2 regions of the Pseudomonas sp. 3A(2025) genome follow, and region 1 is predicted to be linked to the other one. Evidence: riboswitches for the same ligand, from Rfam matches in the RefSeq annotation. Region 1 holds a riboswitch; the other holds the start of a gene.
The links. Region 1 has a riboswitch for thiamine pyrophosphate ahead of thiC (phosphomethylpyrimidine synthase ThiC). Riboswitches for the same ligand answer to the same signal wherever they lie in the genome.

Region 1 (3,406 bases):
CTGGCCGATTGCGCCTTTGTCGGCGGCAGCCTGGTCGCCAATGGCGGGCATAACCTGCTGGAGCCGGCGGCGTTGGCGAAGCCGGTACTCAGCGGACCGTACTTGTTCAACTTCCTCGAAATCGCCGCCATGCTGCGCAGCGCTGGCGCCTTGCTCGAAGCCAGCGACGCGACAGCATTGGCGACAGCGGTGCAGAGCTTGTTCGACGATCCCGAAAAGGCCCGCCGCATGAGCGATGCCGGGTTGCAGGTGATGAAAGCCAATCAGGGCGCGTTGCAACGGTTACTGGATGTGATTGCCCGACTGGCCAAATAATCGCCCGTTATCAGCGTTTCGCCGGGCGCTCGAAATTCTTGCGCGCGGCTTCGGCCAGGTCCGGTGGCAAAAAGTCCTTGTCCGGGTTGTAGTCGGGCTTGAGGTAGCGGGCCAGGTCCTGCAAGTCATCCGGGCTTAATGTGCCGGCGGCCTGTTTCAGGCGCAGGCTGTCGAGGATGTAGTCGTAGCGGGTGTTGTTGTAATCGCGCACCGAGGCATACAACTGGCGCTGGGCGTCGAGCACATCGACGATGTTGCGGGTGCCGACCTGATAGCCGATTTCCGTGGCCTCCAGCGCGCTCTGGTTGGAGATGATCGACTGCTTGCGGGCTTGTACCTGCTCGACATCGGTGTTCACCGCGCGGTGCAGGTTACGGGTGTTTTCCACCACCTGGCGGCGCAGGCCCTCGCGGCGTTGTTCGCTCTGGGTCAGGCGCGCATAGGCTTCACGCACTTGCGAGCTGGTCAGCCCGCCGCTGTACAACGGAATGTTCAACTGCACGCCAATCGTGCGCTGCTCGACATCGCCGCCATAGTTTTGCCCGGTGTAGTTGGGGTTGGTCAGGCCCAGCGCATCGTTGTCGCCGCGCTGGTAAGTGGCCACGGCATCGACGGTCGGTGCGTGGCCGGCCTTGCGCTGGCGCACGGTCTGCTGCGCGGCTTCCACGGCATGGTTGCTGGCTTGCAGGTCGAGGTTCTGCTGGGCGGCGGTGTCGACCCAGGCCTTGGCGTCGTTGGGCGAGGGCGGCAGCACCGGCAGGCTGTGAACCATGCCCTCGATGGCGCTGTACTGGCGATTGGTCAGGGTGACCAGCGCCTGGAAGGCGTCGTCGACCTGGCGCTGGGCGATGATCCGGTTGGCCCGCGAGGTGTCGTGGCTGGCTTGGGCCTGGAGCACGTCGGTCTTGTCCGACAGGCCGACGTTGAAGCGTTCGTTGGCCTGGTCGAGCTGGCGCTTGAGTGCCGATTCTTCGGCCTTGGTGGTGGCCAGGTTGTCCTGGGCGCGCAGCACCGTGAAGTACAGCTGCGCCGATTGCAGGATCAGGTTCTGCTCGGTGGCCGACAACTCCAGCGCCGCCTGCTCGTTCACCGCTTCTGCAGCCTGCAACTGGAACCAGCGGTCGGCGCGGAACAGCGGCTGGCTCAGGGTCGCCTGATACACCGTGCCGCTGCGGCTGATGGTTGCCCGGGGCTGATCGATACTGGTGCGGGTGTTGTTGCTCTGCGCGCTGGCCGAGAGGTTCGGCAGCAGGCCGGCGCGGGCCTGCGGTACGCCTTCGCTGCGCGCCTGGTAATCGGCGCGGGCTGCCGCCAGGTCGGCATTGTTGTCCACTGCCTGCTGGTAGACATTGACCAGCCCGGTGCTGGCGGTGAGCGGGGCATCGTAGGCCCAGGCGTGGGGGCTTGAAGCAAACGACACAGCGATGACCCACGACAGTTTGCGCAGCATGAGGCGTTTCCTTTTCCTGAAAATAATGCAGTCGGACCGGGCTTGCGAGTGTAGAGCCTGACGTTGGGCGCAACAATCGGTCATATCGGCCATTTATCGCAGGTGTTGCAAAGGGGACTGGCGCTTGGCCCCCTGGCCGGCATAGACTGGCGCCGTTCTTGTCGGGGTGCCTTGCTATGAGGCTGAGATCGGTTAAACCGGATCCCGTTGAACCTGATCAGGTTAACGCCTGCGTAGGGAACAAGATTGCTCGCTCCCGGCGAGTCCTCTTGAGTGTCGTCCGGGGTCGTGCGTTCAATTTATTCGAACACCCGCCTTCTTGCGATGCTCTGCGTCTTTGTTTTTATAAAGCGCGCCCCCCGTCTGTTCAGGTCACTCCGACAATCAATCCGCCCAGGATGTCAGGAGAGACCGTGATGAGTACAAAATCAAAAAACGCACCCCATCTGAGTGAATCGGCCCAGGTCGACTCGGGCTCGGTATTGCCCTTCACCCGTTCGCAGAAAATCTATGTGCAGGGCTCGCGGCCGGACATTCGCGTACCGATGCGCGAAATCAGCCTGGACGTGACGCCGACCGATTTCGGCGGCGAAATCAATGCGCCGGTCACCGTCTACGACACCTCTGGCCCCTACACCGATCCCAATGTGATCATCGATGTGCGCAAAGGCCTGGCCGATGTGCGCACGCCGTGGATCGAGTCGCGTAACGACACCGAACTGCTCAGCGGCCTGAGTTCGAACTTTGGCCAGCAACGCCTCAACGATGCCGAACTGACTGCGCTGCGCTTTGCCCACGTACACAAGCCGCGCCGCGCCAAAGCCGGCGCCAACGTCAGCCAGATGCACTACGCGCGCCAGGGCATCATCACCGCCGAGATGGAATACGTCGCCATCCGCGAAAACATGAAACTGCAAGAGGCCCGCGCCACCGGCCTGTTGCAGCAGCAACACGCCGGGCACAGCTTTGGCGCCAGTATCCCCAAGGAAATCACCGCTGAGTTCGTGCGCGAAGAAATCGCCCGCGGGCGGGCGATCATTCCGGCCAACATCAACCACACCGAGCTTGAGCCGATGATCATCGGCCGCAACTTCCTGGTGAAGATCAACGGCAACATCGGCAACAGCGCGCTGGGGTCGTCCATCGAAGAGGAAGTCGCCAAGCTGACCTGGGGCATTCGCTGGGGGTCGGACACGGTCATGGACCTGTCGACCGGCAAGCACATTCACGAAACCCGCGAGTGGATCATCCGCAACTCGCCCGTGCCGATCGGCACGGTGCCAATCTACCAGGCGCTGGAAAAGGTCGGCGGCGTGGCCGAAGACCTGACCTGGGAGCTGTTTCGCGACACGCTGATCGAGCAGGCCGAGCAGGGCGTCGACTACTTCACCATCCATGCCGGCGTGCTGTTGCGCTATGTGCCGCTGACCGCCAAGCGCGTCACCGGCATCGTCAGCCGGGGCGGCTCGATCATGGCCAAGTGGTGCCTGGCGCACCATAAAGAGAACTTCCTCTACACCCATTTCGACGACATCTGCGAAATCATGAAGGCTTACGACGTCAGCTTCTCGCTGGGCGACGGCCTGCGTCCGGGCTCGATTGCCGACGCTAACGACGCGGCGCAGTTCGGTGAGCTGGAAA
Region 2 (3,406 bases), on a different contig from region 1:
CATGGCAAGCACGAAACTTTGCTGGTATTGCGGGTCGAATCCGTCATTGTTTGAGTGCCAATCCAGGGAGATGTAGATGGCCAATCGTGTTTTTTTCCTCAACCACAATCAGGCCGAGGCCGTAATCGGGGCCGAGCTGCAAGAGGCCTGTTTGTTGGCCGCCAGCTATCAACTGCCGATTTTATGGCTGGCCTTGTTCGATACCGATGACCTGGTCAACGTCGCCGTGCCGTGCGAAAACGATGAGGGCGAAGCACTCACCGAGCAGGTGCTGACCTGCTTTGCCTCTCTTGAAAAAGCACGGGCAACTTACGCCTCGCGCAGGGAAAGGCTACAAAAGGCGCTGGACCCGGATCATGCGCCCGCCGTGGCTGAGTGGGATGAATTTGTTGCCTCTCTGAGTGGGTCTGCGGTGCAGATCGATCTGATCGAGCTATGGATGCTGTATGGCGACAACGCGGCGCTGGATGAGCAAATCAGAGAGTGGCTGGCAGGCCTTGATGACACCGCCAGCACGCAATGGGCATCCATCTGCGATCAGGCCAATCTGGATGATGCGGACGTGCGCCGTAATGGCGTTCGCGGCTATCCGTGGAATGTCGAGACTGGCTGGCAGTAACGCAGGAACTCAGCCCTGTACCGCGTCCAGCCCCATCTGCCAGAAATCGGCTTCCAGCCGTGAAGCCTTGCCGAAGACCCCGGCCAGTTCATCGAAGCGTTGCTCGGTCATGCTCCGCGCGGCCAGCTCGTCCAGGTGCCGGCGCGCGTCGGCGGCCACTTGCTGATAGCCGTCGCTTGCATATTCGGCGATCCAGTCGCGGTACGGATGATCGGCCAGCGCCTCGACGCCCTCGGGCGCCAGGGCGCGGCCGATGACCGCGTAGCCGATCACGCAGGGTGCCAGCGCCGCATGCAGTTCAAGCAGGTCGCCGGCCGCGCCGCAGTCCAGCACATAGCGGGTGTAGGCCACGGTGGCCTGATGCTCGGGGGCAGCGTCCATGGCCTCGCGTGCAATGCCCCAGCGGGCGCAGAGCCGCACATGCAGTTCGGTCTCGTTGAGAATTGCCGCCAGCCCCGCCTGGGCGGCGCGGATATCGTCCAGGGTGCGGCTTTTGTAGGCCGCCAGCGCCCACGCGCGGGCGAACTGGATCAGAAACAGGTAATCCTGAATCAGGTATTGGCGAAACGCCGCGTGCGGCAAGGTGCCGGCGCCCAGTTGCTGGACGAAATCATGCTCGACATAACGCTTCCAGTCGGCAGCGGTAGCGTGGGTGAGGCGGTCGAAAATATCCATGCTTCAAGCCTCGATGTCGTAGGCAGTGTCGAAAAACTCGCGCTCAAGTTGCACGGCGCGCAAAAAGAAATCGCGACTCAGGGCCTCTTCGGCAGGCCCCACGCGGTCCAGCTCGGCACGCAGAAAGTCGATGAAGTCGCGAAAGAACGGGTTGTCGTGCAAGGTGATCCACTCGGCATGCACGAAGTTGGCTGGCAAAGGCTGCGGTGCGCGGCTCGCCCAGTCCAGGTACAGCCACTCGGCCACATTGAGCACCGCCAGCGCCGCTGCATAGGAACGGGTGGCCGCTGCCTCGCGCATGATTGCCTTGAATCCGGCGGTGGCCGCCGCATCCGGCGCTTCCAGACGCTGCTGTTCGGTAATGCCCAGCGCCTCGAACGAGCGCAGGAAGTAGGTGTTTTCCTCGCCCGAAATCATCCCGGCAAAACGCCCCAGCCGCAGGCGTGACTCAAAGCTGTCGGCCGTGGCAATCGCCGCGCCGAGCAGGGTCAGGAAGCTGTCGAGAAAGCGGTGGTCTTGTATCAGGTAACGGCCCATGACCCGCTCATCGACAGTGCCGGCAAACAGTTCATGGACAAAGCGGTGCTCGACGGCAGCCGACCAGGCGGGCTCGCTCTGACGGCGCAGGGTTTCGGTAAATCGTTCGTTCATGGGGCTGGGCTCTCTGCAGAGGAAACAGGAGACCGGCAAAAAGGCAGGTTCAATCCCATCCCTTCGCCGGCATTATCCGGATCAGGTTCGAAGGGTCATCGCTACAGCGATTTCTCAGCCCGGATACGGGCTCCCCTTGGTGCAGGCATCTATACAGCAGGTGCAAGTTATTGTCATCTTGAATACCTGCCATCGCCCCCAACCCCGAGGACTCACCATGTACAAGGACTACCCCGCCGCCTATCAAGTCAGCAAAGGCAGCGCCCTGCAGGTCGACACGGCCTTTTATGAGCGCATTCGCGATCACAAGGAAGGCCGCACGCTGGTCGAGCAATTCGAGGTGCCGATTCGTACCGGGCGCGCCTGGAAAGTGCCGGCCGGGCATGTGTTCCGGGTGACCACGCCGGTCGGCCCGCAAGTCGGCGACTTCAATGTGTGGAACGCCAACGATCCGCGCGAGCGCATGTGGGCGGCGCGCACCCGGCAGTTGCAGGGCGCGCATGTCAGCACCCATGACCGGTTGTGGTCGAACCTGCCGTTTTTGCGGCCGATGGTCACCATCACCGACGACAGCCTGGCCGACTATGGCATCGACGAACACGGCGGGCGCTTGCACGACCTGCTGGGCACACGCTGCGATCCGTATGTGAACCGCATGCTCACCGGCGAAGACTTCCACCACCATTGCCACTCCAACCTGACCCGCGCCGTGCTGCCGCATGGCCTGACCGAGTTCGATGTGCACGATGTGCTGAATATCTTCCAGTGCACCGGCCTTAACCACGACGACCTGTATTTCATGAAAGCCTGCCCGGCCAAACAGGGCGACTACCTGGAGTTCTTTGCCGAAATCGACCTGCTCTGTGCGCTATCGACCTGCCCCGGTGGCGACCTGTCGCTGCCGATGTGGGGTCCGGACGCCGAAGACCCGCTTACCGTGTGCCGGCCGCTGGGGGTCGAAATCTACAGCCTGCCGCCCGCGTTGCTTGAAGGCTGGCAGCCGCCGGCGCGGGCTGCCTATAACGGCAATCATGGCTTGCTGATTCCCAAGGCGCCCTGGGAGAAATAAACGCTTCAGACAAAAAAGGACAACGCCCCGGTCAACAGTGCCAGTGCGGTGAGGACCAGCGAGGTCAGCACCGCCCACTTGACCGTGGCTTTCTGAAAATCGCCGATGTCGCGCCCCACCATGCTCACCAGCAGCAGGGTCGAGGCTACCAGCGGGCTCATCAGATGCACCGGCTGGCCCAACACCGAGGCGCGGGCAATTTCCACTGGCGAGATGCCGTAAGCGGCGGCGGCATGGGCCAGAATCGGCACTACACCGAAGTAATAGGCATCGTTGGACAGCACGAAGGTCAGCGGCATGCTGGTGATCGCCACCACCAGCGGAAACCAGCGCCCCCAGGCTGGCGGAATCCAGTCGACCAGGGTTTGCGCCAGTGCATCGACCATTTTGGT

Region 2: another riboswitch for thiamine pyrophosphate. It lies ahead of ACYP2A_RS10185 (TenA family protein); the one in region 1 lies ahead of thiC (phosphomethylpyrimidine synthase ThiC).

Annotation. Positions count from the first base shown of each region.
Region 1 is NZ_BAAILM010000039.1:153,259-156,664, reverse strand. It holds partial or broken gene ACYP2A_RS16335 (glycosyltransferase) at 1-315, shown strand, start outside; gene ACYP2A_RS16330 (TolC family outer membrane protein) at 326-1,765, opposite strand; TPP riboswitch at 1,918-2,022, shown strand; gene thiC (phosphomethylpyrimidine synthase ThiC) at 2,182-3,406, shown strand, end outside.
Region 2 is NZ_BAAILM010000025.1:189,961-193,366, forward strand. It holds gene ACYP2A_RS10170 (hypothetical protein) at 1-54, shown strand, start outside; gene ACYP2A_RS10175 (hypothetical protein) at 77-619, shown strand; gene tenA (thiaminase II) at 629-1,294, opposite strand; gene ACYP2A_RS10185 (TenA family protein) at 1,298-1,945, opposite strand; TPP riboswitch at 1,987-2,092, opposite strand; gene ACYP2A_RS10190 (urea carboxylase-associated family protein) at 2,163-3,014, shown strand; gene ACYP2A_RS10195 (CitMHS family transporter) at 3,020-3,406, opposite strand, start outside.